One region of the Geobacillus sp. FSL W8-0026 genome, then DNA from elsewhere that is predicted to be linked to it. Evidence: riboswitches for the same ligand, from Rfam matches in the RefSeq annotation. Region 1 holds a riboswitch; each other region holds the start of a gene.

Region 1 (7,922 bases):
AGCGACGGGTCGCGAAAATGCGCTTCCATATAGCGGAGCCCCCGTTCGATGGCGTCGACGCGCGCGTCTTCCGCTGCTCGCCTCGCTTCGTCAAGCAGCCGGCGCAAAAACAAAATCAGTTCCTGAACGATGCGATACAGCACCGGATTATACAAAATTTCCTGAAACAGGCGCATGTATTCTCGTTCGGTCGCGCCGCGGTCCAGACGGTACGTCTTCATAAACCGGCGGATTTGCGCCAAAATACTCGTCAACCGCGTGCGCACCATCTCCGGGCTCGGAAACGGCGGCGTCCAATCGGAAAATTCCTGTTGCAGCCATCGTTTGACCGCTTCATGGTCAAACCGCTCAAGCATCTCGATCCATTGCCGCTGCTCTTCCGGCGTTAGAAACGGATCCAAGTGGCGCCACGGTCCGTCATCCGGCGCCGGAGCGATCACTTGCCGGTAGCCGATAAAAAACGTCGTCTCGAGCAGCCGGCGGGCGGCTTGGTATCGCTCACGCACCGATCGCCGGCCATCCGGCGGCATGATAACGACCGCCAATGGCTCATGATGATCCTCCTCCCAATCGCGCAACATCTTCCATGCCTCTTCTTTTCCATCGCCCGGCAGCTCGGGAAAGAGACAGGCCGCCATATGGGTCAACGGCAAGACGCGCGCCCGCCGGCGAAACGGATAGTTCGTTAAAAAGCGGACCACTTCAGAAGATAAGGCAGGTTGTTCGGCCTGCACAAGCCATACGTGGGTCGACACGTCAACACAGTCATCGGCAAATAACGAGCGATAATCGTCATCATAGCCGCCAACACCGACGGACGAACGAGAGCGCCCGTCCCCCGCAGAAAATGAAGCCGCCGTTCGCAACGCTTGCTTCAATTTGGTGGGCTCAAGCGGCTTCACAAGCAAATCGACGCATTGCCAGTCGATGGCTTGCTTCGCCCGTGCGAATGTCGCCTCCGCGGTTGCGGCAATCACGCGCTGGCAAAACAGGCGGATGCAAGATGCCGCTTTCCCCCACTGTTCATACGGAATCATGTCCAATTCGACGTACAATAGCTCCGGCGCTTCCCGTTCCAGCAGCGCCATCATCTCCTCGACCGTAGCCGCCGTATATACTTGCTCAATCGGCAAGGAATACGTGGACACGAGCCAGCGGATCGCTTCTCGTTCCTTGTCGTCCCGTTCGGCAATGACGAGTTTCATCTTCTCACCGCCTTAGCTGCTTGATGAAATGGTTCAGGCAACGTGTTCAGCGAATGTGTTCGGCGCTGCTTTGCAAACGTCGAAAGTCAACTGCCCCCATGGTGCCTGCACCTAAGTGAGGGGTCTCCTTGCCAACATTGGAGATGAAGAAGGATTTCGAAGCAAAAAGCAGCGGCGAGCGCCACGGTTTTTCCGCCTTCATCCACGAGCGGGTTGACTTCGCAAAGATCGACGCTGATCGTGTTCGGATGAGAAACGACGCGGCGGATGAGCGCGCGCACCAGCGATGGTGCGAGTCCAAACGGCGACGGCGCGCTCACCCCCGGCGCGGCGGCAGCGCTGATCGCATCCATGCAAATGGTCAACATCACGCCGTCATACGCTGAGGCAAATCGTTCGATCTGTTCATACGCTGCCTCCATCGGCCCCGCAGTCAGCTGTTCTTCCAGCATGTACTCGCATCCGTACCGCTGTGCATCCGCAAACAGCGCCGCCGTGTTGCCGAGCTTCTGAATGCCTAAGCAGCAATACCCTACCTGTTTGTCCTCATCCAAAATTTGCCGAAACATCGTCCCGGATGTCGGCCCGTTATCATACGGCCGCAAATCGAAATGAGCGTCAATGTTGATGATGCCAAGGCGGGCGTTCGGCCCAAGCGCTTCACGGACGCCCAAATAATGGCCATACGCCGTCTCATGGCCGCCGCCGATCACCACCGGCACCGCGCCACTTCGCAGCAGGCGGGCGACGGCTTTGCCGAGTTCGGCTTGGCTTTGTTCGAGCTGTCCGTCCACGCAAACGACATCGCCGGCATCAAAGATGGACGCGCCTTGCGGAAGATGCCATGGCAGCCGGCCCAACGCCGCTTTCACAGCGGCCGGCGCCTCTTTCGCCCCTTGACGGCCTTGGTTGCGGCGCACGCCCTCGTCGCAGGCAAAGCCGATGAGAGCCGCTGCTCGTTCCATCGGCGCCAACGGCTGCGATAAATCCAACAGGCGGATGCGCTGATGGAGGCGAAACGCCCGTTCATCGCTCACACTGTCCACCCTCCCCGTCCAGCGACTTTGCTCGGGTTGTTGATACATCGAACCATCTCCTTTCGACGATCAGCTACCTGTTTCTTTCGCTGCCGCTTTGCCGTTCTCCTTCTTGCAGGGGCAGAAAGAGGAAATCGCCTCTTTCCCGCGAATAAAAGAATACAGATCGACAACAGAAAGGGGGACACAGCATGAAATCAACCGTCAACTTACATGACGTCATCGCCGGCCAAAGCGCGCCGCCGCCGTGCGATACAACGCTCGGCGTTCGCTTGACAGAAGCCCGGGACGGCTATGCGAAAGGAGTATGGAAGGTAAGCGAATCGCTGCTCAACGGCAACGGCGTCATTATGGGCGGGTTTGTCGGCGCAGCTGCGGATATTGTGATGGCGTATGCGGTGACGACCTTGCTTCGCGATAACCAAATGCACGCTTCGATCAATTTGCACACGACGTTTCATCGTCCGCTGGAAGCGGGGGAAGCGGAAATCGAGGCGCTAGTGGAAAAACCCGGGCGAACGGTCGTTTATGTGACCGCCACCGTGCGGCAAAGCGGCAAAGAGGTGGCGAGCGCCACGTCATCCGTGATCATCATGGAAAAACGATGAAGGTCATTCGTGCGAGCGGGTCATGGGCAGGATTCCGAAAGAAGGCCAAACAGGCTGGTGAAAAGCGGTTGTTTCTTTCGGACAATGGGGGGAGCGTGTGAAAGACGATTCTGACGCGACAAGGCTTTTCTATTTAAGAAGCGAGGCCGGTAAGCGGCCTGTTTCCTTAAATCACCGCCCCTCAAAACCTACTGGAAAGAAAGCGGCATTTCGGACAACGACTCCGGACGCCTTGGCTCTTCACAACGGGCAGGGGGAATGATGATGGGCTTTGCCCGCCAGCGCGAGCCGAACTGCAGGGGGCGCTCAGTTCCTAACCGCCCCCAGTGACAAAGCGCCGAAGAAAGCGCTGTCAAAAAACAGCGGCTTTTCGGCGCTTTCCGTTGCTTGTTAAGAGCGGACAAACGTTTTCGGCATCACGACGGCGACGACTTGCCCGCGGGCGCATAATTCACCGTTCGCAAACACTTCGGTGTCAACTTGCCATTTTTTCGGGTGAATTTCCGTCACCGTGCCGATGGCCACAAGCGGCACCCCGTGCGGCGTCGGTTTGAGAAAATCGACGTGCAGCGAAGCGGTGACAAAGCGCGGCGGCGTCTCCCCGCTACCCGGCTCATGGCCGTTTTTCCGGTGCAGCGCCAGCGCTGCTGAACCAGTACCGTGGCAGTCGATGAGCGAGGCGATCAATCCACCGTATACAAACCCAGGGATGGCAGTATGTTCGGGGCGCGGCGTGTATACGGTCACCGTCTTGTCCCCTTGCCATCCGGTGCGGAAATGGTGGCCCGTCTCATTCAAACGGCCGCAGCCATAGCACCAAGCGAATTCCTCCGGATAGTCGTCTTGAATGGCGTGAACGATCGTTTCTTCCATGACATCTCCTCCCCTCTTTATTCTTAGTATATCATCCAATTGAAAAAGTCTCGACCCTAAAGCGCACTTTTTGCCCTAAAGTTGCTGTCCATGCTACAATGACCGTCATGAACAACGAAGTGGCTCCATCAGGAATCATTCCCACATGTCAGCCCACACACGGACTGCCATCCGTACAAAACGAAGCTGACAGGACCTATAAGGATGGTGATTTCGGGAAAAATACGGATGGCCACCCATTTTCTATAAAAATGCCGAACTGACGCGGATTTTCATCCTTGGGTGGAGGGCAAACCGTTGCCCATGGAACTTTCCGTGAAAATGCCGAACTGACGCGAGATTTTCACGCCTCGGTGGAGGGCAGATCACACTGCCCATGAAACTTTTCTGATTAAAAAGGCCGCCCATTGGTGTGTGACAGCGGTTTTTCACCGGCCTTCTATGCCACCGGTCGATGTGCGGTCAAGGCAAAAAAATAGAAAGAGGCGCCAGCCACGCTCTGACGCCCAAAGCCCGATCGATGCAAAATCGCGGGCTGCCTGTTTTCATTCTTCTTATCGTTCCGGTTCGTAAAATTCGATCCATTCCCCGTCCGGGCCGAGGAAAAACAAATATTTCGCCCCGTTCGGAAGCGCGGTAATGTCCTCCCAAACGAGCGGAACGCCAAGCGACACGAGCCGCTCTTTCTCCTGTTCAATGCCTTCGACCGTAAATGCGACGTGATGCACTTTTCCTTCCGTCGGCAAATCCGGATTGTATCCTTCGATGAGCTCAACGATGACTTGGCCGTCAAGCCCCAAAAACGCCAGTTTCATCGTCCCGTTCGTATGAATCATCTCGCTGAGCAGCTCGAGGCCGACGACGTTTTGATAAAATACTTTCGATGTTTCAATATCTTTCACTTGGATGCCGACGTGTTCAAATTTTTTGACTGCCATCCGCTGTTCTTCCTTTCTCTCACGTTCTACGATTCAATGGAAAACACAGCCCGCAAATACGGGGTCATTGACGGTGGAAAACGTATTTTTTCCTAGCCCCTGCCATAGATAGCGATCAAGGGCGTACGCCCCCTCCGCTTTCCATCCCTCCGCCTCATCGTTCGTCAGCACGAGGGAAACCATCGTTCCTTGGGTTTCCCATACAGGTGGACATAGCCGTCCCCGCAGTCGATATGCACGACCGCCTAGCGATCGAACCGGATGAGCTCCGTCCGCACGCAGCGCATGACGTGAACGGGAAACGTCGCCGCCACCACATGCGCCGCCATGCAAGCGCGGAGCGACAGTCGTTCCGCCACGCCCCCTCACCTCCCATCATCAAAAACCCCCTTCGCCTCGGAATGATGCGAAAGGGGCCATGAGCCGTTCTTATCATCCAAAGCGAAACCGCTTTGCGGGTGTTAGCACCTTGCCTGCGGCAGGTTGCTGTGGGGTCATCAAGCCCGTTCTCTCGCCCACTCTTGATAAGACGTATGCAATTTATCTTCTATCTTATCATACATCATCAAAGGCAACAATCGTCATTGTTCGACTTCCGGTTGCTCGGACGTGACGCCGACATCTTTCCACGTCAGTTTCGAGCCCGGATCGACCGTAAAGTTGGCGACGCGGTTGTTAACCGCAAGGATGGAGAAGCGATACAGCGTCGGAATGACCGGAACTTCTTCGTTCATCAGCTGTTGCCATTCACTGTAAATTTTCCGGCGATATTCTTTGTCAAACGCCTGCTCCGAATGGCCTTTTTCCAACAGTTCATCGTTTTTCTCATTGACCCAGCGCGAGTAGTTGAACATGACGTTCCGTCCATACAATCCGTATGGATCGACGTCCGTGCCCGTCGCCCACGCGGCTGCGTAAACGTCCACTTTCGGATCATCTTTTTTGACCATATCATAGAAAGAGTTGAACTCCGCCAAGCGTCCGTCCACAAGCTGAACATCGAGACCCACATCTTTCCAGCATTGCATATAAAACTTGGCCAACGGTTCAGCGATGTCCCCGCCGCTCATCGCCAAGAAGTTGATCTTGAATTTTTTGCCGTTCGGATCTTCGCGGAGGCCATCGCCATCCACATCTTTATATCCCGCTTCATCCAGCAATTGTTTCGCTTTTTCCGGATTGTACGTATACCCTTTGATCGAATTGTCATGGTAGCCCGGGAACGACGGCGGAATGAGCGTGTTCGCCGGGAAGCGTAAGCCATGATACAGGCGGTCGGCCACCTCTTGGGTGTTGATGGCGTACGCCATCGCTTGGCGCAGTTTTTTGTTTTGGAATTTCGGATTGTCCATGACGTTTTCTTGCTTTTTCGCATCCCAGTGGCCGAGTTTAAAGCCGATATAGTTGTACGCCAAATCTATTCTGCCGATAAACTGAATATTTTTTGTTCCTTTAGCATTCACATATTGGTCAGTTGGGAATTCTGCAACATCGATTTCCCCTTTTTTCATCGCTTGCAAAATGACTTTCGGGCTGACGACTTTTAAAATGACACCCTTCAATTTTGGTTTGCCATCCCAATAGTCATCATTGCGAACAAACTCGACCGACTCGCCCGGAACGATTTTCTTCACTTTGAACGGTCCGAAGCCGATCGGGTTTTTCCGAATTTTATCCGATTTCGCCAAGTCTTTGATCGGAATGTCTTTCAAGTAATGCTTCGGCAGCGGATAGGCCCAAATGCCGGTCAACACCGACGGATTGGCCTGTTTCCATGTAATCGTCAACGTCTTTTTGTCGATGACTTTAATGCCAGAAATTTTATTCGCTTTGCCGCTATGATACTCTTCCATTCCAACGATGCCTTGGATGAGCGCATCGCCATAGCGGACGCCGGTGTAATCTTTACTGCCAATGACCAAATAGGCGTACTCCAAGTCTTCGGCGGTCACCGGCTGGCCGTCATGCCAGTTGACGTTGTCTTTGATGCGGATCGTCATCGTCTTTTTATCTTTAGATAGCTCATACGTTGCAGCACCGTCATTCGTAATTTCATAGTCGCTATTGATTCGGAAGAGACTTTCGTCAAAAAACTGCATGACTTCTGCATCGGGTTCTCCTTGGTAAAATGCTCGATTGAGCGTCCCTTCAAACGGCGTATCGGACACAAGGCCGTATTTCAACACGCCGCCGTCGATGATTTTCCCGTCGTTTTTCACCGTCATCGGGAATTTGCTGATGTCTTCCTTCTGAGCCGCCGGTTTTTCGTTATTGTTGCCCTTTCCGCTCGTTGTGTCGGATTTGCCCGTGCACCCGGCGAGCACGAGCAAGAGCGCGGCGAGAGCCGCCAGCCATTTTCTCTTCACATTTTCTTCCCCCTTATCCTAGTCGTTGTCTTGCATCAGCCGCACGTTTCAGCGCTTGGCCGATGAAATTTATGCACAGCATCATCACTAAAATAAGCAATGACGCAGGCAACCAAACCCACCATTTGTTTTGCAAAACATCCGGGTTGGTCGCATAGCTGACCAACGTCCCTAAGCTCGGCGTGCTCTCCGGCAGCCCGAAGCCAAGATACGTGAGCCCGGACTCGATGCCGATGTTGCCCGCCAAATTTAACGTCAAATTGACGATAATGATCGAGCTGAGGTTGGGCAAAATTTGAAAAATAATGATTTTCCAATCTGGCGTGCCGAGCGTTTTTGACGCGCTGACATAATCCAGCTCGCGCTCGGCCAGCGTTTTGGCGCGGATCAGCCGGGCTTTGCCCGTCCACAAAAACGCGCTCATGATCAAAATGAACGTCAATACATTATATTTAGGCACAATGGCGACAAAAACAATAACGAGCATCAAAAACGGCAGAACGAGAATGAAATCGATGATGCGCATAATGACATTGTCAATCCAGCCGCCGAAATAGCCGGCCACCAATCCGACAATGAGGCCGATCGCCCCAGTGATGAGCGTAATGGCCAGTCCGATCGTAAACGAATTGCGGGCGCCGATGATGAGCTGGCCAAACACGTCGCGCCCTCCGTAGTCTGTGCCAAGCCAGTGTTCCGCTGACGGCGGAGAATAGATGGAAAGAAAATCCACTTTCACGATTTCCTCTTGATCCAAAAAGAGTGACACGCCATAGACGATCGCCAAAAGGATTCCTAAAATGATGAGCGAACCAAGCGCGAGCCGATCCCGAACCACCTCCCGCCACATGATCGAAAAGGCGGAAGGGCTTTTCTCGATGTTCGCTCCGGCCGG
Region 2 (7,922 bases), 650 kb from region 1:
ATCGCGCTGTCCATGGAACTTTTCTTTGGAACCTATATTCCTTAATCTGTCATTTTTGTGTTAGAGGTGAGGACAAGGTTTGCTTATGAATATTTTTTGTTCCGAGACGAAGGCATGGCCGAGGTTTGTTGCGTGAAAAACGAAGAGAGGAAAACGAGCTGACTCGTTTGAGCCAGCTCGTTTTCTTTACAGCACATTGAAATAACGCGCTTCCGGATGGGCGACGACGATCGCCGAGACGGAGGCTTCCGGCTCCATCATGTAGCCGTCGGTCAAGCGGATGCCGACATCTTCCGGATGAAGGAGGCGGAACAGCTTTTCTTGGTCTTCCAAGTTCGGACAGGCCGGGTAGCCGAACGAGTAGCGCTGGCCTTGGTATTTGGCGGCGAAGCGCTCTTCCATCGTGAAGTCCGGGTCGTCTGGGAAGCCCCAGCGGTCGCGCATAATTTGATGGATGCGTTCGGCGAACCCTTCGGCGATCTCGAGCGCCAACGCCTGAATGGCGTGGCTTTTCAAAAATTCGCCTTCGTCTTTCCACTGTTGGGCGAGTTCGCGGATGCCGTGCCCAGCGGTGACGGCGAAAAAGCCGACATAGTCCATTTCCCCGCTCTCTTTCGATTTCAAGTAATCGGCGAGGCAAAGGTGCGGCGCCCGCGGCTGGCGCGGGAAGTCAAACGTCTCAAGCACGGTTTGCCGGTCGATCGGGTCGTAAATGTACACGCGGTTGCCGTCGCTTTGCGCCGGGAAAAAGCGGTAGACGCCGGCCGGCTGAATCCAGTCGTGTGTTTTGGCGGCGGCGATCAGCTCATCGACGACCGCTTTTAAGGCGAGCGCTTTTTCGTCTTTTTCTTCCAACAGCCGCTTCACTTTTCCTTTCAAGCCGAGATGATGGCCGAGCACCATTTGCCAGTTGACGTACGGCAACACGTGGTCAAGCGGCACATTCCTTAGCACGTGGCGGTCGAGATCGGCCGGCACGTAGACCGGGACGTCGGTCGAAACGTTGGATTTGGCGGCCGCGGCGACAGCCGCCGTTCGCGCCGGTTCGTGTCCAACGGTTTCTTTTTTTTGATAGTCGATCTCGCCTTGCTGGATTTGGTTGGCAAGGGCGAGCCCATCCATGGCGTCCTTCGCGTACAAGACGATGCCGTCGTATTCGGGCGCGATTTTGTTTTCCGTAAACTTGCGCGTCAAGGCGGCGCCGCCGACTAAAATCGGGGTCGAAACACCGGCTTGCCGCAAGTCTTGCGCGGTGACGACCATCTGTTGCGCCGATTTGACGAGCAGGCCCGACAGGCCGATGATGTCCGGTTTATGCTCGCGCACCGCTTCGATGAGCTGCTGGGGGGCGACTTTGATGCCAAGGTCGATCACTTCATAGCCGTTGTTGCTTAAAATAATGTCGACCAAGTTTTTGCCGATGTCATGCACATCGCCCTTCACCGTCGCCAGGATTACTTTTCCTTTCGTGCTTCCTTCTTTCTTTTCCATATATGGTTCTAAAAAGGCGACGGCCGCTTTCATTACTTCTGCGCTTTGCAATACTTCAGCGACGATGAGCTGGTTGTTGTTAAACAGCCGTCCGACTTCGTCCATGCCGGCCATGAGCGGGCCGTTGATGATCGCGAGCGGATCGGAGTACGTTTCCAGCGCCTGTTCCAAATCGGGAATGAGCCCGTCTTTTGATCCTTCAATGACGTAGCGGGCGAGCCGCTCTTCCAAGCTCAAGTTCGTCTGCACCGGCTTGGCGGCGGTGATTTTGCTTCGGTAAAATTCAATAAAGGCGTTTAACGTTTCGTCGCTGGTGGCAAAAAGAAGCGCCTCGGCCATCCGCACTTCTTCTTCCGGAATCGAAGCGAACCGCTCGAGCTTCTCGGTGTTGACGATGGCGTAATCGAGCCCGGCTTGCGTGCAATGGTACAAAAAGACCGAGTTCAGCACTTCGCGCCCGGCCGGCGGCAAGCCGAACGAGACGTTGCTGATGCCGAGCATCGTTAAACAATGAGGAAGCCGCTCTTTAATGAGGCGGATTCCTTCGATCGTTTCTTTCGCCGCGCCGATGTATTGCTCATCGCCGGTGCCGACCGGGAAGACGAGCGGATCGAAAATGATGTCGCGCTCAGGCACGCCGTAGCGGTTCACGAGCAAGTCATACGAACGCAAGGCGATCTCGAGCTTCCGTTCGGCGGTGACCGCCATCCCTTGTTCATCGATCGTCCCGACCACAACGGCGGCGCCGTAGCGGTGCAGCAGCGGCACGACGTTGGCAAAGCGCTCTTCGCCGTCTTCGAGGTTGATCGAGTTAATGATCGCCTTTCCTTGTGAATACGTGAGGGCGCGCTCGATGACACGCTCGTCGGTCGAGTCAATGACGAGCGGCACTTTTACTTTTTTGACGACTTCGCGGACGAACTGTTCCATGTCGGAAAGCTCATCACGGTCCGGATCGGCGAGGCAAATGTCGATGACATGGGCGCCGTTTTTCACTTGGGCGCGGGCGATTTCCGCCGCTTCTTCGTATTTGCCTTCGGCGATGAGGCGCTTAAATTTGCGCGAGCCGATGACGTTCGTCCGCTCACCGACAAAAAGCGGGCGCATCGTTTCATCGTAGATGAGCGCTTCAATGCCGGAGACGGCGTGCGTGTCAAACGAGGACGGGATCGGCCGCGGCGGAATGTGGCGCACCGCTTCGGCGATGGCCCGGATATGGTCCGGCGTCGTGCCGCAGCACCCGCCGACGATGTTGATCCATCCTTTTTCGGCAAAGCGGCGGATTTTTTCCGCGAGCATCTCCGGTGTTTCATGGTAATGCCCTTCTTCGTCCGGCAGGCCGGCGTTCGGGTAGCAGCTGACCGCCGTGTCGGCAAGCGAGGCGAGCGTGCGCAAATGATCGGTCATAAACTCCGGGCCGGTCGCGCAGTTTAAGCCGACGGCGATCGGCTTCATGTGGCGGATCGAGATGAAAAACGAATCGATCGCCTGCCCGGCAAGCGTTGTACCCATCGGCTCGATCGTGCCGGAAATCATGAGCGGCACGCGGCGGCCGACCGCTTCAAACGCTTTGGAAATGCCGATGAATCCCGCTTTGACATTCAAGGCATCTTGGCACGTTTCCAAAAGGAGAAGGTCGACGCCGCCCAAAAGCAGTCCGCGCGCCTGTTCTTCATAGGCGGCAACGAGTTCGTCAAACGTCGCTCCGCCCGTGACCGACAAAGTTTTCGTCGTCGGCCCCATCGAACCGGCGACAAAGCGCGGCCAGTCGGGCGTCGCGAACGCCTCGGCCGCTTGTTTGGCGAGCTTCGCTGCTTCGATGTTCAGCTCGAGCGCCAAATGGCCAAGTCCGTATTCATCAAGGACGATGCGCGTCGCCCCGAACGTGTTCGTTTCAATGATGTCCGCGCCGGCTTCCAAGTACGCTTCATGAATGCGGCGGATGACGTGCGGGGCGGTGATGGTCAAGTATTCGTTGCACCCTTCATACGCCTCGCCGCCAAAGTCGGCGGCTGATAAGTTGGCGCTTTGGATCATGGTGCCCATGGCGCCGTCGATGACAAGAATTTTTCGCTGCAGCTGTTGTTCGAAGATGAGGTCAGCCATGCACAACCTTCCTTTCTTTCGCGGCCGCTTCTTTTTCGTGAATGTAGCGGACGAGCTCCACCGTCATGTCGTAGCGCAAAAACGGCGTAATGAAATAAATGCCGTGAAACAAGTCGAACGCCGCATCAATGAGCGCTTTGGCGATGGCGATTCCTTCGCGCGCCGCCCGCACCGGGTCGTCGCCGCAGGCGGCCATGCGGGCGCGAATATCGTCGGACAGCGTAATGCCCGGCACCTCATGATGCAAAAACTCGGCGTTGCGCGCGCTCACAAGCGGCATAATGCCGATGTAAATCGGCGCATTCAAATGTTTCGTCGCTTCGTGCACGGCCATGATTTTCTCTTCCGAGTAAACCGGTTGAGTCAAGAAATAATGGGCGCCGCACTGAATTTTTTTCTCCATCCGCTCAACGGCCTTATCCAAATGGCGGACATTCGGATTGAACGCCGCGCCGATCGAGAAGTTCGTTTTTTGTCCGAGCGGTTTGCCCGAATACGACAATCCCTCATTAAACTGGCGGATCAAGCGGATTAAATCAAACGACGATAAATCGTACACCGATGTCGCTCCCGGAAAGTCGCCGATTTTTGACGGGTCGCCGGTAATGGCGAGCACGTCGGTGATGCCGAGCGTATGCAGGCCCATCAAGTGTGACTGCAGGCCGATCAAGTTGCGGTCGCGGCACGTAATATGCACGAGCGGGCGGACGCCGAGCCGCTCTTTGATGATGGCCGCGACGGCGGCGTTGCTGATGCGCGGCGTGGCGAGCGAGTTGTCGGCCAGCGTCAGCGCGTCAATGCCGGCGTCATGGAGCGCTTTCGCCCCGGCGAGAAATTTGTCAATGCCCAATTTTTTCGGGGGATCGAGCTCGACGATCACCGAGCGGCGGGCGCGGACAAGTTCGGGAAGCGGCGTCGCTGATGATGGAATGTCGGATTGGACCGACACCGGCACGGCGCGTCGTTTGACCGTTTTTTCCGTTACCGGCGTCCGGTCTTGCAGCGCCCGCGCCATCGCTTCAATATGGTTCGGCGTCGTGCCGCAGCATCCGCCGAGCAGCCGCACCCCTTGGTCGCGAAACGCTTTCGCCGTTTCCTCGAAGTATTCGGCATTCGTCTCATAGACGAGCCGGCCATCGCGATAGTCGGGGAGGCTCGCGTTCGGGTACGCCGATAAAAAGGCGCGCGTTGGCAGCGGCACTTCCTCGAGCGATTGAAGCATATAGTACGGCCCGAGCCGGCAGTTGAGCCCGACGACATCGGCGCCAAGCGCTTCTAAGCGGGCGAGGGCGTCAGCGAGCGGCGTGCCGTCTTGCAAGACGCCCACTTCATGGAGCGACACATGGGCGATGACCGGCAAGTCCGTCTCTTTGCGGGCGATGGCGAGCACCGTCTCCAACTCTTCTAAATCGTAATACGTCTCGAGCAGCACGCCGTCCACTCCCTCCGCCAGCAAGACAAACAGCTGCTCGCGGAACGTCCGCTTCACTTCATCAAGCGGCACGGCGCTTTTGTTTAACGTGCGCAGCCCGCCAATGGTCCCGAGCACGTACGCCCGACCGTTGGCGGCTTGCCTAGCGAGCCGCACCGCCGCCCGGTTGATGGCCGGCACCTCATCTTGCAAGCCGTAGCGGGCGAGTTTCACATAGTTGGCGCCGTAGGTATTCGTCTGGATGACGTCGGCGCCTGCCGCGATATAGGCTTCGTGAATATGGACGATGTCTTCCGGTTTCGATAGATTCAATTCTTCAAAACAACGGTCAACGCCATGCGAATAGAGAAGCGTCCCCATCGCCCCATCGGCGATCAGCACGCGTTGTTTCAACTCATCAAGCAATCCCACGTTCCATTTCCCCCGTTTCTTGGCAAGTAAAAGAAAAAAGCCTTCTAAGAAGAAGACTTTCCGTTCGCTTCTTCTTATCTTCCAGGCTGCTGCCTGTCTGGATTTAGCACCTTGGCCGCCCGCCAGGTTGCTGAGGGTTCACCGGGCCAGTCCCTCCCCCTCTCTTGATAAGAAAATTCGTATCCAATTGTATCGTCCCGTTTGGGTGATTACTATATAATTTAATGTATTTTTTGAAATTATTCAATACAGTGAAGCAAGAAATTTGCCAAAGATTTGCCCGATCAAGGGAGAAGGAACTCTTGTATGATTGCAAAAATCGGAAATAGCGCTACAAACACCTGCCGCCATGCGGGCAATCGGTGTTTTCTCTTTGCTTGCCAATCGAACGTTCAGCAGGGAAAGACATTCTCCAGTGGCCGATGTTCAACGAAGCCATGCGCTGTTTTCCGATTGAGGCTGGTGAAAAACCGTTGTCACACACCAATCAGAGGCATTTTCATTCAGAAAAGTTCCATGAGCAGCGCGACTTGCCCTCCACCCAGGCATGAAAATCTCGCGTCAGGCCGGCATTTTCATTCAGAAAAGAAAGTGGATTCCACTAAGTCTCTCTAATTGAGAAATAGGTGAAATCAGTAGTATGTTGCACTAAGTCCACCGACCTCTATTGTGTTTTGGCTATTGAACATCTCCTTGCGCTGACACCAATTTCTTACCAATCGCTTTTTTGCTTAGTTCATCACCATAACGTGCACTTCTCTGAACAGGTGTAGGCAAAAAATGATTTGTTCCTATTCTTTCGTGGATGCATAAGTTAAGGCATGTCATGAAATACAACTTTTAGTGAAGAGCCTTTTGTTTCGATAGCACAAAAAATGTCGAAATATGTTAAAAAAAGACGAAAAACGTCAACTCATTTCTCTTTTTTTTTAATTTTTTTTTAAGAGTCAAAGTGTATAATAAAAAATGGATGATGTTAACAAGGAATTTAATAGAAATGGCGTCACAGACAGGAGTGAAATAGATGAAACGATGGTCGTGGCCGTATTTTATTCTCATTAGCCTGCCGTTTGTGTTGTTTATTGTCCTTGCCTTTGGTTTAAAAGCGGCTAAGATGCCAATGTGGGGAAAAATCGCATTGATTGCGGCCGTTCTTGTTTATGGGATCGTTTATTCGCGTTTATTGCGGAAAATAAAATAAAGTCCGATCGGATTTGAAATACGAGTAGTTCACGCTTATTGCCAGAACGCTCGGCGTGTCGCAAGCAGTTGCTACAACTGTTGTTTCGATCGTGCTGACCGGCTCCACGCTCGTTTCGATGATTCTTGGAATTACTGCGATTTTGTCAGGCGGAGTCGATGCCATTTTGGAAATTGGCTGGTCAGCGTTTGTAGCAACGGTGAAAAAAATAGTGGCTGAGCGGGAACAAAAAGCGGCTATTGCATGGTAACATGGAAACCGGCAGGGGGAGAAAGGCCCCCTGCCGTTCCTATGAGATGAAAGGGGGAAGAGCCGTGAGACTCGTATGGCTATGGTATCTCCAAAAACAGCGAAGCAGTATCGCCCCTTTACAGCGAAAATCACCGTTTTCCCCGCGGACGACACTGTTGTTGTTGGAAGCGACGAAATGGCTCATTTCGTCGGCGCTCGTTGCAGTGATCTGTTTTCGATCGACAATGATGTTTCGTCCTGTTGTGACGATGTTGATTCTTTTCTTTTTATCGGTCGGTCCTCTAATCGGGGTTTCGCTGGAGTCAAAAGAGGCGTTGGAGCGCCGCTACCATTTTGACTATTTGCGGTTGTCTAGTGTGCGGGATGATCACGTATGGAGGCGGTTGCTAGGCCTTCACTATGCGGTGTCTTTGCTGCGTCTATCGCCGTTGTTTCTCCCTCCCTCTGTCGGCTTGATCGCCAAGTTTGGGGTGGTAGGAGCGGTGTGGGTATGGCTTGGGCAAGCGATGATGCTGCTTCTGTATGTCATATCGCATATGATGCGCGGTTCAACAACTAGAGCGGCGCGTGTATGTTCAGCTTTGTTCTTTCGCATGGCCTCATTGGCGCTCGGGTATGCTGTGCTTGCGGCGATAATGCCGCTGTTGCAATTGTCCCGCCAAGCGGTTCGGATGTATGGGTTGTCGCTTTCTTATCTTGCGCATATGGATGATTACGTTGCTCACTGGCAACAGCAATTTTATCAACGCATGGCCCACTTAGGGGAAGGATGGTCCTTTTCAAGCACTGCTTTATCACTTGTTGGAGCTGGGTTTGTACTGTTGGCTCTGCTTTGTTTTCCTTTTCTTCGTGCCTCTCATTCCAGCAAGGCGATGGATAAGCTGTATTCATGGCAGCTGCGTGCCATTGAGGTATTAGCGGTTCGCGGCACGAACAATGCGATTTTATATAAGGATCTTTGTCTGTTCATGCGCAAAGCAAAGGAGTTGGCCAAGCCGCCTTGGACGCTGTTTCTGCCAGGGGAATTGT
Region 3 (7,922 bases), 850 kb from region 1:
TTTCGGCTCAATTCGGGCACCCTATACATATGGAAGAAATGAAACAAGGGGGTGCGAAAGATGGCGCTGCAATCGGCGCGCATCGATGTGACCGATCGGGTAATCGGCAAATGGAACGGCCGCACGCTTGATTTGTATGCGGAAGGGGAGCTGATCGGCCATGTTCCGCTTCCGGAGACCGTTCCGTTAAAAAGCGGCTATACAGTGCAAAATGGAAAAGTTTACAAAGACGTGACCGCTACCGTTGAGCCGGGGCAAAAATATGTCGACTGCGACGGGGAAGCGGGCTGGTGTTGAAAGGCAACGGTGGATGGCCGTTGCTTTTTTTCAACCTTTGGCTCGCATCGATCATACAATAGAGCACAACATTGGTGGAGTTAGGTGGGGCGGATATGCGACAAGTGGAAAAGGTGATCATCGTCGAGGGGAGATCGGATAAACAAAAGGTGGCGGCGGTGTTGAATGAACCGGTCGTGATCGTGTGTACGAACGGGACGATCAGCGATGCCCGCTTGGAAGAGTTGGCCGACGAGTTCGAAGGCCAAGATGTATACGTGCTTGCCGACGCCGATGAGGCGGGGGAGAAGCTGCGCCGCCAGTTTCGCCGCATGTTTCCCGAAGCCGAACATATTTATATTGACCGGGCGTACCGGGAAGTGGCGGCCGCTCCGCTTTGGCATTTGGCGCAAGTGTTGCTGCGCGCCGATTTTGAGGTGCGAATGGAATGGTTGATGAAGGGGGGAAGCGGGTGAACGCGATCGATCGCAATGAGCTCAGAAAAACGATCGAGAACGAGCCGCTTTTGGCGCTGTATTTGTATACCCCGCTGTGCGGCACATGTCAATTGGCGCGGCGGATGCTCGTGATTATCGAGCAGCTATTCCCGACGTTGCCGTTTTACGAAACGGATATCAACTATATTCCTGAGCAGGCTGTGGAGTGGCAAATTTCCAGCGTTCCATGCTTGCTTCTTTTTGTTGACGGAGCGATGGCCGACAAATGGTATGCGTTCCCTTCCGTCACCGATTTGTATGAGCAACTGCAAGCCCGGCTGCCGCGTTGACTGTCCCCCTTTTTTTGACTCCGTTTGACACATTTCTTGGGAAATGACAAAAACGGCGTCCGTTCGTCAACAGGCTGTCGAGATTTTTGTAAAGGATTCTTGCCCCCACATATGGAAATAGAGAACAAAGGACATGGGGGTGATGGTCAATGGAAGTGCGTGAGTTTGTGGAACGGTTCATCGAGCGGATGCAAATGTTGCGTCATTTGTTGCCGATTTTGCCGGACGAGCAGTTATGCGTTCGGTTTGAAAGCGACGGGGAGGCCGCTTCCGTCTTGCTTGGCAAAGAGCCGGCCATCGTTGAGTGCGAGAACGATGAACGAAACACGTTGACGGTGCGCGGTTCGAAGGAAGCGCTCGCCTCCTTGCTGAGCGGTGAGCTGAAGCTGCAGCAGCTCGTCCGGCTGCAAGAAGTGCACGTATCGGGAAGCTTCCGCCATTTATTGCTGCTGGAGTCGCTCCTCCATTTGGCCAAGCCGTATCGGCATGTTGGATAAAAAATAGGTTGACACGATTCGACATCCAATGATACAATCACATTCGTAACCAAATTGAATACATTTGCGTTGTGCTCTTATCAAGAGAGGTGGAGGGATGTGCCCAATGAAGCCCGGCAACCGTCAGCGCTTGCGCTGAAATGGTGCCAATTCACACAAAGCAGCCTGCTTTGAGAGATAAGAGACGGAATGGTAGACAATACCTTTCTGTTCTCCGCGGGCAGAAAGGTTTTCTTTTTGCGCTTGCTTGGGCGCTGGGCGTGAACAGCCCGCTTCGGCTGCTTGCGCGGGCGCGCTCGGCGGCGGGGCTTGCGCCTGCTGGCGAACGGGAAGCGCACGGCAAGAAAGGAAGGTGAAACGATGATCACCCTTGAACAGGTGACGAAAGTATACCAAGCGGCCAACGGTGCGGTGACAGCCGTTGACAACGTGTCGCTTGAGATTCGCGAAGGAGAAATTTTTGGAATTATCGGCTACAGCGGGGCCGGAAAAAGTTCGCTCATTCGGCTGTTAAACGGATTGGAAAAACCGACGAGCGGTCGGGTGATCGTCGCCGGCCGCGACATGGCGCGCGTGAAAGGTCGGGAGCTTCGAAACGCCCGTCAGGAAATCGGCATGATTTTCCAGCATTTCAACTTGCTTTGGTCGCGCACCGTCAGGGAAAATATCGCTTTTCCGCTCGAGATCGCCGGTGTTCCGAGAGAGGAACGGCAAAAGCGCGTCGATGAGCTCATCCAGCTTGTCGGTCTCACCGGGCGGGAAGAGGCGTATCCGTCGCAGCTGAGCGGCGGGCAAAAGCAGCGGGTCGGCATCGCGCGGGCGCTCGCCAACAATCCGAAAGTCCTGCTTTGCGATGAGGCGACGTCCGCCCTCGATCCGCAGACGACGGACGCGATTTTGGATTTGCTCGTTGACATCAACAAGCGGCTCGGGCTGACGATCGTGCTCATCACCCATGAAATGCACGTCATTCGCAAAATTTGCGACCGCGTCGCGGTGATGGAAAGCGGCAAAATCGTCGAACAAGGCGACGTGCTGCACGTGTTCCGGAACCCGCAGCAGCCGATTACGAAACGGTTCGTCAAGCAGCTGGTCGAGCCGGAGGAAACCGAAGAAGCTGTCTCGCATCTGTTCGGCCACTACCCGAACGGGGTGATCGCGCAGTTGACGTTTGTCGGCGCCGCCGCTGGACAGCCGCTCATTACGCAAGTCGTCCGCCAATTTGCCGTTGATGTCAACATTTTACAAGGAAAAATTTCACAAACCCATCAAGGCGCCTACGGCGTGCTGTTTGTGCACATCGACGGGGCGGCGGATGAAATCGGTCGGGCGCTCGACTATATTCAAGACCAACAAGTGGCGGTGGAGGTGATTCACGATGCTCGCTAACCTCCTGCCGAACGTGCAATGGGAAACGATGTGGGCGGCAACGGTCGAGACGCTGTACATGACCGGCATGGCGGTCGCCGCCACGTTCGTCCTCGGAGTGGTGCTTGGGCTGCTGTTATTTTTAACGGCAAAGGGAAACCTATGGGAGAACCGGCTGGCCAATACGGTCATCGCGGCGTTCGTCAACATTTTCCGCTCCATTCCGTTCATTATTTTGATCATTTTGCTTATTCCGTTTACGAAATGGCTCGTCGGGACGATGCTCGGCGCCAACGCGGCGCTGCCGGCGCTCATCATCGGTGCGGCGCCGTTTTACGCCCGCATGGTTGAGATCGCCCTCCGCGAAATTGACAAAGGGGTCATTGAAGCGGCGCAGGCGATGGGCGCCTCGACGTGGACGATCATTTGGAAGGTGCTTTTGCCGGAATCGTTGCCAGCTCTTGTCTCGGGGATTACCGTCACCGCGGTGTCGCTTGTCGGCTATACGGCGATGGCTGGCGTTGTCGGCGCCGGTGGACTTGGGAATTTGGCGTATTTGGAAGGATTTCAGCGCAGCCATAACGATGTGACGTTTGTCGCGACCGTGTTGGTGCTTGTGATTGTCTTTGTCATTCAGTGGATCGGTGACATTGTCACTTCCAAAATAGATAAACGATAAAAGGAGGAAAAAATCGATGAAAAAATGGCTTGGCGTGCTGTTCGCTTCCGTCTTGGTGTTCGCCTTGGCGGCTTGCGGCGGCAACAACAACGCCGCCGATGAGGGTGGCAACGGCAAATTGGTAAAACTGAAAGTCGGCGCCTCGAACGTGCCGCATGCGGAAATTTTGGAAAAAGCGAAACCGATTTTGAAGAAAAAAGGCATTGACTTGGAGATCATTACGTTCCAAGACTATATTTTGCCGAACAAAGCGTTGGCCGACAAAGAAATTGATGCCAACTACTTCCAACACATTCCTTATTTAGAGTCGCAAATGAAAGAGCATGGCTACCAATTCGTTAACGCCGGTGGCATTCATATTGAGCCGATCGGCTTGTACTCGAAAAAATACAAAAGCATCGAAGAGCTGCCGGACGGCGCAACGATCATCATGAGCAACTCGGTCGCCGACCACGGCCGTATTTTGTCGATGCTGCAAGAAAAAGGGCTCATTAAACTGAAACCGGGCGTCGATAAAACGAAAGCGACGGTGAACGACATCGTCGAAAATCCGAAGCATTTGAAGTTTAAGGCCGATGTCGACGCTGGGCTGCTGCCGCAAATTTACAAAAACGGCGAAGGCGATGCGGTGCTGATCAATGCCAACTATGCGCTGGACGCCGGCTTGGATCCGGCGAAAGACCCGATCGCTGTGGAGTCGCCGAAAAACAATCCGTATGTGAACATTGTCGCCGTGCGCAAAGGCGATGAAAACCGGAAGGAAATCAAAACATTGGTCGAAGTGCTGCAATCGAAAGAAATTCAAGATTTCATCAAAGAAAAATACCACGGTGCCGTCATTCCAGCGGCGGAAAACAATCAATAACGGGAGCGGTTCGCTCCCGTTATTTTTCGTCAGCGGTTCTAACATGGCAACGGGCGGAGAAATGGTGAAGCCGTGCAGCGCGCGACAACGGCCGGTCAGCGGCTTGAGCCCTCCCGCTTGCGCCAAGGGCAGTGCTCATCGCCTAGAAGGCCGGTGAAAAACCGCTGACACACCAATTGGAGGCGTATTTTCATTCAGAAAAGAAAGCTGATTCTGTGAGGTTTCTCTCATTGAGAAATGGATGGAGCTTAGCGGTATTTTTGCACGAAATCACCAGCCTCCTAGATGGCGATGATTGAACCGGCTGCGGCCGGCACAAAAAACACCGGCCAACGCCGTGGCGGTCTCCTCCTTTTTCCGATATGATTCGCCGTTTAATTTGCCGTTCCTGCATGCATACTAACAGCAGAAACGGACAAAGGAGGAAAACGAAAATGAACCACGTCACACCGTCATCGGTCGAATCGGCGCTTCGCCACTACAAAGAAGGGCTCGGGGCGTTCACCCAAAAACTCCCGAACGTAGCGGAGCGATTTAACGCCTTTACGGAAGCGTGCTTTGCCGAGGGGGCGCTGTCGAAAAAGGAAAAGCAGCTGATCGCGCTTGGCATCAGCTTGGCGACGCAAGATGAGTATTGCACGATTTACCACACGAAAGGATGCCTTGATGAAGGGGCGTCGGAACAAGAAGTTTTGGAAGCGTGCGCGGTGGCGGCGGCGTTTGGCGGCGGGGCGGCGATGAGCCAAGCGGTGACGCTCGTCCAAGAATGCCTCCGCGAGCTGCGCACCGCCCATTAAGACTCCGGTGACGGGGTCTTTTTTAGTGAGAAGATCAGTTGGTATCTCCTGTAAACCGAGAAAATCGGCAATTTGAACGGGTCTTTTTTAGTGAGAAGGTCGGTTGGTGAACGAAGCGGGGGCCTCGCCGATTGGGTTCGCGCTTAGAAGGCTGGTGAAAAAACGCTGGTTCCTTTCATCAATGGGAGAATGAGCGAAAAGCAGGACCGATGTAACAAGATTTTTCTAATTGAGAAATAACATTCGTAAAGCGGTATCCACGATTCAATCACCAGCCTCTTAGAAGGCCGGTGAAAAAACGCTGTTTCCATTGCGCGTGGGGGGGACGAGTGAAAGCAAGATGGATGGGCAGTCGGCCAACGGAAAAGAGGGCGGACGTTGAACCGCTCCGGGGCTAGCGGCGGGGAGATTTTGCCCGTTCTTTATGGCAAATGCTCGTACAAACGGGCATTTTCGTGTAAAATATAAAAAGTGGTACCGATGTTTCGCCGGAGGAATCACGCGCCGAAGAGGCGGAACAGTTGCGAATACTTTTCATTTGTTATAAAATTGTAATGAGAATAAATTGAGAATGAACGGCCGCTAGATGATCAAAACGGGCGGCGCTGACTTTCAAGCAGAAATTGGAGGTATGCTGCATGGCAGTGTTGACGATTCGCAATCTTCACGTGTCAGTGGAAGGAAAAGAGATTTTAAAAGGGGTAGATTTGGAAGTCAAAGGCGGGGAGATCCATGCGATTATGGGGCCGAACGGAACGGGGAAATCGACGTTAGCTTCCGCGATTATGGGTCATCCGAAATATGAGGTGACGGAGGGCACGGTGACCTTGGACGGCCAAGATGTTCTCGAGATGGAAGTCGACGAGCGGGCGCGCGCCGGCCTGTTTTTGGCGATGCAATACCCGAGCGAAATCAGCGGGGTGACGAACGCCGACTTTTTGCGGGCGGCGATCAATGCCCGTCTTGGCGAAGGCAATGAAATTTCGCTCATGAAATTCATCCGCAAGCTTGATGAAAAAATGGCCTTTCTTGACATGAATCCGGATATGGCGCACCGGTATTTGAACGAAGGGTTTTCCGGCGGGGAGAAAAAGCGGAACGAAATTTTGCAATTGATGATGCTCGAGCCGAAAATCGCGATTTTGGACGAGATTGACTCCGGGCTGGATATTGACGCGCTGAAAATTGTCGCCAAAGGCGTCAACGAGATGCGCAGCAGCGATTTCGGCTGTTTGATCATCACCCACTATCAGCGGCTGCTGAACTATATCACTCCGGATTATGTGCACGTCATGATGCAAGGGCGCATTGTCAAATCCGGCGGTCCGGAACTGGCGCAGCGGCTGGAGGCGGAAGGATACGACTGGATCAAAAAAGAACTTGGCATCGAAGACGAAACGGTCGGGCAAGAAGCGTAAGCGTTAGGAGGAGGACTATGGCGACAGAAACGAAAATTCCATTCGATGAAACCTACATCCGCACGTTCTCAAGCGGGCGCGGCGAGCCGGAATGGCTGACGGCGCGGCGTCTCGAGGCGCTGGAACGCGCGGAGCGGCTGCCGCTGCCGAAACCGGACAAAACGAAGATCGAGAAATGGAACTTTCACGGCTTCGCCCGTCACACGGTGGAGAGCGCGGCGTACGCCAGCCTCGATGATTTGCCGGACGCCGTAAAGGCGCTCATCGAAGCAGGGAAAGAAACGAAAAACTTGTACGTGCAGCGCAACCATACGCCGGCGTATGTGTCGCTTTCTGAAGAGCTGAAAGAAAAGGGCGTCATTTTCACCGACATTTTGACGGCGGCGCGCGAGCACGGCGATTTGCTTGAGCGCTATTGGATGACCGCGGTCAAGCCGGATGAGCACCGCCTCGCCGCGCTTCATGCCGCGCTCATGAACGGCGGCGTATTCGTGTATGTTCCGAAAAACGTTGAAATTGAAACGCCGCTTCAGGCTGTTTACATTCAAGATGAAGACGACATCGCCTTGTTTAACCATGTCATCGTCGTGGCGGAAGACAACAGCCGCGTGGTGTTCGTGGAAAACTATTTGTCAGCGGACCGCAACGGTCAAGCGTCCGCCAATATTGTGGCCGAAGTGTTCGCCAACGCGAACGCCCGCGTCTTTTTCGCCGCCGTTGACCATTTGGCGAGCGGCGTGACGACGTACGTGAACCGGCGCGGCATCGCCGGGCGCGACGGGCGGATCGAATGGGCGCTCGGGCTGATGAATGACGGCAACACGGTGTCGGAAAACATCACGCGCCTCGTCGGTGACGGCTCGTTCGGCGATACGAAAACCGTTGTCGTCAGCCGCGGCGAGCAAGTACAAAACTTTACGACCAGCGTCGTCCACTACGGAAAGCATACGGAAGGGTACATTTTGAAACACGGCGTCGTCCGCGACAGCGCGACTTCAATTTTCAACGGCATCGGCAAAATCGAGCACGGCGCATCAAAATCAAACGCCGAGCAAGAATCGCGCGTGCTCATGTTAAGCGAAAAAGCGCGCGGCGATGCGAACCCGATTTTGTTGATCGATGAAGACGACGTCATGGCCGGCCACGCGGCGTCGGTCGGTCGTGTCGACCCGATTCAGTTGTATTACTTAATGAGCCGTGGCATTCCAAGACGGGAAGCGGAACGTCTGATCATT
Region 4 (7,922 bases), 1.4 Mb from region 1:
CAACGGTCGGCAACGGCCATGATACCGTCTATCTCGCGCAACGCGTCGGCGGCAGCGGCCATGTTTTTGGCTTTGACATCCAACGCGAAGCCATCGCCGCGGCGGCCGCCCGCCTCGCCGAACACGGGCTGCGCGAGCGGGTAACACTGTTAGAGCGAAGCCATAGCGAGCTGCTTGTCGCGCTTCCCGTTGATGTGCACGGGCGGATCGCCGGCGCCGTGTTCAACCTCGGCTATTTGCCCGGCGGCGACAAACAGATCGTCACCCAACCGGAATCGACGATCGCTGCGGTCAGCCAGCTGCTTTCCGTCATGAGGCCGGGCGGCGTGATCGTCCTGGTCGTCTACCATGGTCATCCCGAAGGAAAGTGCGAACGGGACGCGCTTCTTGATTACGTCCGCTCTCTTGATCAACGGCGCGTCCACGCCTTGAAATACGAATTCATCAATCGGCAAAACGATCCGCCGTTTTTGCTGGCGCTGGAAAAGCGGGAAGAGGAAAACGGGCAACCGGCCGGCGAGCGCTAAACCGCGCTGCTCTGCCCTCTTCTCGTTCTCTTTCATCCCACCGGCGCAGCGAGCGGAAACGAAGCGTGAGCCTCCAAAGCGAAAAAACGGGGGAGACGGGCTCAGACCAACAAAGTTCCCTTGTCCAAACCGGCACCTCGACACAAAAACGGCCGCCCTTATGAAAAGGACAGCCGTTTTTGTGTACCTTGCCAAAAGCGATAAGCCTTGCCGTTCCAGTAAAAAAACTGCGACGCCGCCCCGCCGGCACGGACAAGCCGGCGCGCCAGCCGGCGCAAACCGCGCTGCTTTTTCACCTTGTCATCCGATAAATAAAGCCCAAGCAGCCCGCGGTGAATGAGGCGGTGAAATTCACCGTGCGGCAGCCCGCTCACCTGGCGATCGGCTTCTTCGATGAAATGGCAAAGCCGCTCGAGCATCACCGTTTCATTCGGGTAGTAAAAACAAAAATTCAAATCGCCGCCTTCGCGGTCCTCTTCTTGGTCGATCAAATAATCAAGCAAGATGTGCAACCCTTGAATGTACGGAAAATAGCCGTCGCGCACGCGCCGTGCCATCTCCGGTGGCAACGATTCGCCAAACGCATAGGCGACAAGGCAGAAAATGCCGAGCGTCGAGCCAGAGCAGGCGGAAAATTCGTACCACTCCATCGGCGGCAACGAATCTTTATGCTGGGCAAACCATTGCACAAGCCGCGGCACGCGCTCACGGGCGTCGACATGTTTATGCACTTGCAAGTCGCAATAATACCCGGCCAATTCATGCAAAAACGGAGCGATCGTTTCATAGTGGCGAACCGTTCCGAGCACTTCTTGGCACGTGCGCACGAGCGCCGGCAAGTAGCCGCCGTCTTCCTGTTCGCGGCGATGGCGGTAATAGTTCGACGGCTCGGCCCCAAGCGTCAAGGCGTCCGGCATCGATTCATGCAAGGCGCGAAAATCGACCGGATCGAGCGAAGTGCTGCGATCGCACAAATTATCCAAATAGTCGCTGATGGTCTGATAGGCGACGATAAAACGGACGCACGGCTCGATTTGTTCCCCGGCTAAAAGCGCCAAAATCGCTCCGCCTTCGCAATGAAACGTTTTCGCCGCGATGCTGGCGAGCGCTTGCCGCCGCAGTTCCGGATCGGGGATTTGCTCGGCTCGGCGCCGCCAGCCGGCCAGTTCGCGGTGGACAAGCGGAAACACGTCACGGTACACCATTTTCAGCAATGCAATCGGATGGGTCGGGATCTTCAATCGGGCTCACCTCGGGCGCAAAAACAAATGCTTTGTCTATTAGTATTGCCAGCCCCACCGCCTTCACAAACCGCCGCAGTGCGCGTTCATCGGCGAGCGGGGACGCATAAACTACATCATTCACATCGACAAGCGCGTGCAAAACAGCGGGATACCGTTGTACAATACTTGATGAACAAGATTGCCATAGAAAGGAACGAACGACGATGATTTATCCGTACAAAGGCAAAACGCCAATCATTGCTCCATCCGCCTTCATCGCCGACTATGTGACGATCACCGGCGATGTCACGATCGGCGAGGAGACGAGCGTCTGGTTTCACACCGTCATCCGCGGCGACGTGGCGCCGACGATCATCGGCAACCGGGTCAATATCCAAGATAACTCAATTTTGCATCAAAGTCCAAACAATCCGCTCATCATTGAAGACGGCGTGACCGTCGGCCATCAAGTCATTTTGCACAGCGCCATTGTTCGCAAAAACGCCTTGATCGGCATGGGATCGATCATCCTCGATGGCGCCGAAATCGGCGAAAGCGCGTTTATCGGTGCCGGCAGCTTGGTGCCCCCCGGCAAAACCATCCCGCCGAACGTGCTCGCCCTCGGACGGCCAGCGAAAGTGGTGCGCGAGCTAACCGAGGACGATTTCCGCGAAATGGAACGCATTCGCCGCGAATATGTCGAAAAAGGACAATATTACAAGGCGCTCCAGCAGCAGCGGACCAACCGGCCGTAACGAGCCGACTTCTTGCTCGGTCGCCAAGCCGCGCGACGGGACGCACACGAACCGCCAGAAGAACAAAGTCCGGATGGGCCATCAAGGCCAGCCGCGCCTTCTTGGCGAGACCACACTTCTTTTTCGAAGCAAGCGAACCATGAAAACGAACAAGAGGGCGGCCGGCTATCGCCTGCAGGCCACCCTCTTGTGTCTTTATTGCTTGCTCGCCAACGCCAGCGCTTGCTCTTTCAACAAGGCAGCTTTGTCGGTGCGCTCCCACGGCAAGTCGATGTCCGTGCGCCCGAAATGGCCGTAAGCGGCCGTTTGTTTGTAAATCGGACGGCGCAAGTCAAGCATTTTAATGATGCCGGCCGGACGAAGGTCGAAGTTGTTGCGCACGACTTCAATTAAAATGTCTTCAGACACCTTGCCGGTGCCGAACGTATCGATCGAAATCGAGACCGGACGGGCGACGCCGATCGCGTAGGCGAGCTGCACTTCGCACTTATCGGCGAGCCCGGCCGCAACGATGTTTTTCGCCACATAGCGGGCCGCATACGCCGCCGAGCGGTCGACTTTCGTCGGGTCTTTGCCCGAGAACGCGCCGCCGCCATGACGGGCGTAGCCACCGTACGTGTCAACGATGATTTTCCGTCCCGTCAGCCCGGCATCCCCTTGCGGACCGCCGATGACGAATCGGCCGGTCGGGTTAATGAAGTAGTTCGTGTTCTCATCCAACAGCTCCGTCGGAACCACCGGCTTGATGACATGTTCTTTAATGTCACGTTCCATTTGGTCTTGAGTAATGTCCGGATGATGTTGCGCAGAAACGACGATCGTGTCGACGCGCACCGGTTTGCCGTTTTCATCGTATTCGATCGTCACCTGCGTTTTGCCATCGGGACGCAAATACGGCAACACGTCCGTTTTGCGCACTTCCGCCAAGCGGCGCGCCAAACGGTGGGCGAGCGAAATCGGCAGCGGCATCAGCTCTTCCGTTTCATTGCAGGCAAACCCAAACATAAGCCCTTGGTCGCCGGCGCCGATCGCTTCAATTTCCTCATCCGTCATCTGACCTTCGCGCGCCTCAAGCGCCCGATCCACTCCCATCGCGATGTCCGGCGACTGTTCGTCAATCGACGTGAGCACGGCGCACGTGTCGGCGTCAAATCCGTATTTCGCGCGCGTATAGCCGATTTCGCGAACCGTATCGCGGACGATGCGCGGAATATCGACGTACGTCGATGTCGTAATTTCCCCACTCACGAGCACCAGCCCGGTCGTGACGCTTGTTTCACAAGCAACGCGGGCGTTCGGGTCTTTTTCCAAAATGGCATCCAAAATCGCATCGGAAATTTGGTCGCAAATTTTGTCCGGGTGTCCTTCGGTTACAGACTCTGAAGTAAACAAGCGGCGTTTGGCTGACATTCGGCTCATTTCCTCCTCTTGACGTAATGTGGCGATACGGAACTCGTTTCCCTTGGCAATATAAAAAAACCTTTCCTGTCACGGTGAGGAAAGGTCATTGCAATCGGATTGCTTCCTTTCACTCTTATCGTTCAAGGACTGCGCCTTGCCACAGGTTAGCACCATTTCACACATGTACAGTTGTGACGGTTGCTGGGCTTCATCGGGCCTGTCCCTCCGCCGGCTCGGGATAAGAGTATCCGTTCAATGACTTATCATATCGCAACAAACGAACGGAAGTCAACCATACAAAACATTTTTTTATTGTTCAAAAAATGAGGAAAAATAAGTCCGAAAAACCTTCACAATTAGTATGGACTATTAATAAAAATGTGTTATACTATTTTCAAAAGTGATTCCAATAAAGAAGGCAGGTTTTGAACATGGGGATTGCCAATATGACGAATAAACTCGATCTCTTGCTGCAAAAACCGTACGTCCACCACCAACTGTCCGTCGCGGAACTCGTTGAAAAAGTGCTGCAGCGAAAGGAAGGCCGGCTGACGCATACCGGCGCCGTCGCCGTCACGACCGGCAAGTACACGGGGCGGTCGCCGAAAGACAAATACATCGTCGAAGAGCCGTCAACGAAACAAACGGTCGACTGGGGAACGGTCAACCAGCCGATGGCGCCGGAAACGTTTGAAAAACTGTACGACAAAGTGCTCGATTATTTGTTAAAACAAGAGGAACTGTTCGTCTTTAAAGGCTTTGCCGGCGCCGATCCGAAATCTCGGCTGCCGATTCAAGTCGTCAATGAATTCGCCTGGCACAACTTGTTCGTCCATCAGCTGTTCATCCGGCCGAGCGCCGCAGAGCTCGCCGCGCATGAACCGCAATTTACCGTCATTTGCGCGCCGAATTTTAAGGCGGACCCGGCTGTGGACGGCACGCGCTCGGAAGCGTTCATCATCATTTCCTTTGAACGCCGCGTCGTCCTAATCGGCGGGACGGAGTACGCCGGCGAAATGAAAAAATCGATCTTCTCGGTGATGAACTATTTGCTGCCGGAACAAGGCATCCTGCCGATGCACTGCTCGGCCAACGTCGGCCAGGAAGGCGACGTCGCCCTCTTCTTCGGCTTGTCGGGAACCGGGAAAACGACGCTCTCCACCGATCCGAACCGCCGCTTGATCGGCGATGACGAACATGGCTGGTCGAGCCGCGGCATTTTCAATATCGAAGGCGGCTGCTATGCGAAATGCATCAACTTATCGCGCGAGAAAGAGCCGCAAATTTTTGACGCCATCGGCTTTGGCGCCGTGCTCGAAAACGTCGTTCTCAACGACGCGACACGGGTGCCGGATTACGATGACGGCACGCTGACAGAAAACACGCGCGCCGCCTACCCGCTTCAAGCGATCAAAAACATCGTCGACCCGAGCGTCGCCGGCCATCCGTCCACGATCGTGTTCCTGACGGCCGATGCGTTCGGCGTTCTACCGCCGATCAGCAAACTGACGCGCGAACAGGCGATGTACCATTTCTTAAGCGGCTACACAAGCAAACTCGCCGGCACAGAACGCGGCGTCACCGAACCGGAAGCGACGTTCTCGACGTGCTTTGGCGCGCCGTTTTTGCCGCGCCCGGCCGTTGAATACGCGGAAATGCTCGGGCAAAAAATCGCTGAGCACAACGTCCGCGTCTTTTTGGTCAACACCGGCTGGACAGGAGGGCCGTACGGCGTCGGCAGCCGCATGAAGCTCGCCTACACCCGCGCGATGGTGCAAGCCGCCGTCGAAGGAGAGCTTGACAACGTCGAAACCGTGCACGACCCGATCTTCGGCCTCGCCATCCCGGCGCACGTCCCCGGCGTGCCCGACGACGTCTTGCGCCCGCAAAACACATGGGCTGACAAACAAGCGTACGAACAAAAAGCGAAAGAACTGGCGGAAAAATTCCGCGCCAACTTCCGAAAGTTCGCCCATATCGACCCGACGATCGAAAAGCTCGGCGGACCGCTCGTATAACGAACCTCCGGCCGGACAGGGAGCCGTTCCCTGTCCGGCTGTTTTTTATTTCTTTCCTTTGCTTTGGACTCCGACACTGAATCCTTAAGCATTTCTGTACGTCGATCCGTTTCATTCGCCTCAAACAACCTCAAAACAACCGGACTCGATCAAACGCAATGGGCTTCTGTGTTTTCATTTGTCGCAATGGCCATTAGTTCTGTAAGGAATACGTAATGTCATCAAAAGATGGATGATTAATGAACTTGCGCATGATTTCTAAAGTTTTTACTCCCTGTTCCCCCAAGAATTGTGTTCTTGCCTCTATTTCTTCAACTGTTTTCCGCAAATCATCCATATACTTATCAGAATTTTTAGAATCATTAAACAAGTGATAAAGATGCATAATTCCTATAGAAACTCCAGCAGCATGATATGCTCTGTCTAAAGGCCTTTTGATTTTCAAGATGGTTGATGTAACTAGAGCTTCTTCTTTTGCACATTCATTAGCATTAGGAAACATACAGTTAATCATATCATCCAAGAAGATACTTTGGTGGATAAACTCATGATAAATGGCCTCTGCATATTCAATGATTGACCAATCAGATTGAGGGTTTAACCATACTAATCCCATAACATTGGACACTGATCCTCCACCAAACAAATCTTTTTTTAAAATCAAAAAGGTACCAATAAGTGTATTAATTAAATCATACAAATCATTATGCAATACTTTGATCAACTTTAATGCTTTTTCAATTCTATCAGTAATTACTTCTTGCTCTTGTTGTGAATAAATGTGTTTATCGTTTTCCAAATCCTCTTTGTCAATCATACCCAAACTAAGTAATTTATTTTGCAATGTTTTATCAAAATATGTAACATGTATTTTTTCGTTTGAGTATGGAACAGGAACATCTTGAATATAATTTATGGCTTCAAAATATTTCTCTTTTAACGTGACACCTAATGGGAATTTCTTTCCACTTTCCTGCTCGACATAATTTTTTAGAATCTCGATATTCTCGATAATGTGTGATTTATGCAGAAATGGTAAAAAGATTTTTGATTCTGTCTGAACTATACTTGACATACTACTCCCCCTATTCACGGTATATTTATGGCTCTTCACCACAAAATACACTTGACAAAAAACGTTTTTCATAACGTCAAAAAGATCAATTTCCATTTTTTGTTATTTTGTTCAACCGGGAGGGTCAATATCATGTTTGTTCCTAAAAGTCAAGTACATCTTTCACCCGAGTTCGACAGTTTTGAGGTCATTTTAGGCTCTTGGGTGATGTCCCCACGGGTGAAGGAGCGCTCCCCTTCCCATGGGTCGTAACCGTCGAGGTTGGACTTTTCGCGATGTTCCTGGAGCTAGTTGAGTTTTAGCGATCAACTAGCCCCATTTTTTTCATAAATTGAACAAACTACTTTGTCAAATGAATTTGCATTCTAAGTGGTTGTACTACAAGAGACATTTGTGCATTACTTTTTAAATAATGTTCAACATAACGTTTAATATTTTCGACATGCTTTTTATTCATGGAATAACACCTCCTTCTATTTGTATTCATTGCCATTTTAACAAAAAAATGTATAATTACAACAATCAAAAAAATAAAATTATTCTATACCTGTGGTGCTAATTGAGCGCTGATGCTCAACCAGCACCATAGAAATAAAAATGGACTCTAAACAGAATAAGGGGGAGGCTTCCATTGCTTCAGTATATCCATTCGCCTTTAGGAAATTGTTGAAAATCCATCCGCTTTCTTTCGCCTCCTCGCTTAGGGGCGCGACAAAAAGCTCGTTTTATCAAAAACTGAAGAGCTGGCTTTTGGTTCGTGTTTACGATTCCATTACCAATCGTTTCGATGATCAAAGAGAGGATTGAGGTCATGAAAAAGAAACCATTTCATTTCCTTTGGATCGGACAATCTTTCGCGAATTTCGGAGATGTGTTCTACATTGTTTCCGTTGTCTCTTGCCTATATCATTTGACATCGAAAG

The links. Region 1 has a riboswitch for S-adenosylmethionine ahead of NST29_RS10895 (VOC family protein). Riboswitches for the same ligand answer to the same signal wherever they lie in the genome.
Positions count from the first base shown of each region.
Region 2: it holds a riboswitch for S-adenosylmethionine, as region 1 does, so the genes downstream of both, NST29_RS14175 (bifunctional homocysteine S-methyltransferase/methylenetetrahydrofolate reductase) here and NST29_RS10895 (VOC family protein) in region 1, are expected to answer to the same signal.
Region 3: it holds a riboswitch for S-adenosylmethionine, as region 1 does, so the genes downstream of both, NST29_RS15215 (methionine ABC transporter ATP-binding protein) here and NST29_RS10895 (VOC family protein) in region 1, are expected to answer to the same signal.
Region 4: it holds a riboswitch for S-adenosylmethionine, as region 1 does, so the genes downstream of both, metK (methionine adenosyltransferase) here and NST29_RS10895 (VOC family protein) in region 1, are expected to answer to the same signal.

Region 1 is NZ_CP150194.1:2,178,601-2,186,522, forward strand. Features, by position in the region: gene NST29_RS10875 (helix-turn-helix domain-containing protein) at 1-1,205, opposite strand, end outside; gene hutG (formimidoylglutamase) at 1,292-2,290, opposite strand; gene NST29_RS10885 (PaaI family thioesterase) at 2,434-2,850, shown strand; gene NST29_RS10890 (PaaI family thioesterase) at 3,241-3,723, opposite strand; gene NST29_RS10895 (VOC family protein) at 4,278-4,661, opposite strand; SAM riboswitch class I at 5,088-5,192, opposite strand; gene opp4A (oligopeptide ABC transporter substrate-binding protein) at 5,243-7,027, opposite strand; gene NST29_RS10905 (ABC transporter permease) at 7,041-7,922, opposite strand, start outside.
Region 2 is NZ_CP150194.1:2,825,017-2,832,938, reverse strand. Features, by position in the region: gene metH (methionine synthase) at 187-3,597, opposite strand; gene NST29_RS14175 (bifunctional homocysteine S-methyltransferase/methylenetetrahydrofolate reductase) at 3,590-5,440, opposite strand; SAM riboswitch class I at 5,512-5,614, opposite strand; gene NST29_RS14170 (hypothetical protein) at 6,465-6,641, shown strand; gene NST29_RS14165 (uberolysin/carnocyclin family circular bacteriocin) at 6,679-6,891, shown strand; gene NST29_RS14160 (hypothetical protein) at 6,956-7,922, shown strand, end outside.
Region 3 is NZ_CP150194.1:3,025,597-3,033,518, reverse strand. Features, by position in the region: gene NST29_RS15235 (YusG family protein) at 61-297, shown strand; gene NST29_RS15230 (toprim domain-containing protein) at 393-752, shown strand; gene NST29_RS15225 (thioredoxin family protein) at 749-1,063, shown strand; gene NST29_RS15220 (hypothetical protein) at 1,213-1,560, shown strand; SAM riboswitch class I at 1,635-1,744, shown strand; gene NST29_RS15215 (methionine ABC transporter ATP-binding protein) at 1,921-2,949, shown strand; gene NST29_RS15210 (methionine ABC transporter permease) at 2,939-3,607, shown strand; gene NST29_RS15205 (MetQ/NlpA family ABC transporter substrate-binding protein) at 3,624-4,472, shown strand; gene NST29_RS15200 (carboxymuconolactone decarboxylase family protein) at 4,907-5,269, shown strand; gene sufC (Fe-S cluster assembly ATPase SufC) at 5,908-6,687, shown strand; gene sufD (Fe-S cluster assembly protein SufD) at 6,705-7,922, shown strand, end outside.
Region 4 is NZ_CP150194.1:759,397-767,318, reverse strand. Features, by position in the region: gene NST29_RS03965 (class I SAM-dependent methyltransferase) at 1-527, shown strand, start outside; gene NST29_RS03960 (tetraprenyl-beta-curcumene synthase family protein) at 686-1,768, opposite strand; gene NST29_RS03955 (gamma carbonic anhydrase family protein) at 1,975-2,505, shown strand; gene metK (methionine adenosyltransferase) at 2,701-3,915, opposite strand; SAM riboswitch class I at 4,037-4,151, opposite strand; gene pckA (phosphoenolpyruvate carboxykinase (ATP)) at 4,338-5,924, shown strand; gene NST29_RS03940 (HEXXH motif-containing putative peptide modification protein) at 6,118-6,999, opposite strand; gene NST29_RS03935 (MFS transporter) at 7,811-7,922, shown strand, end outside.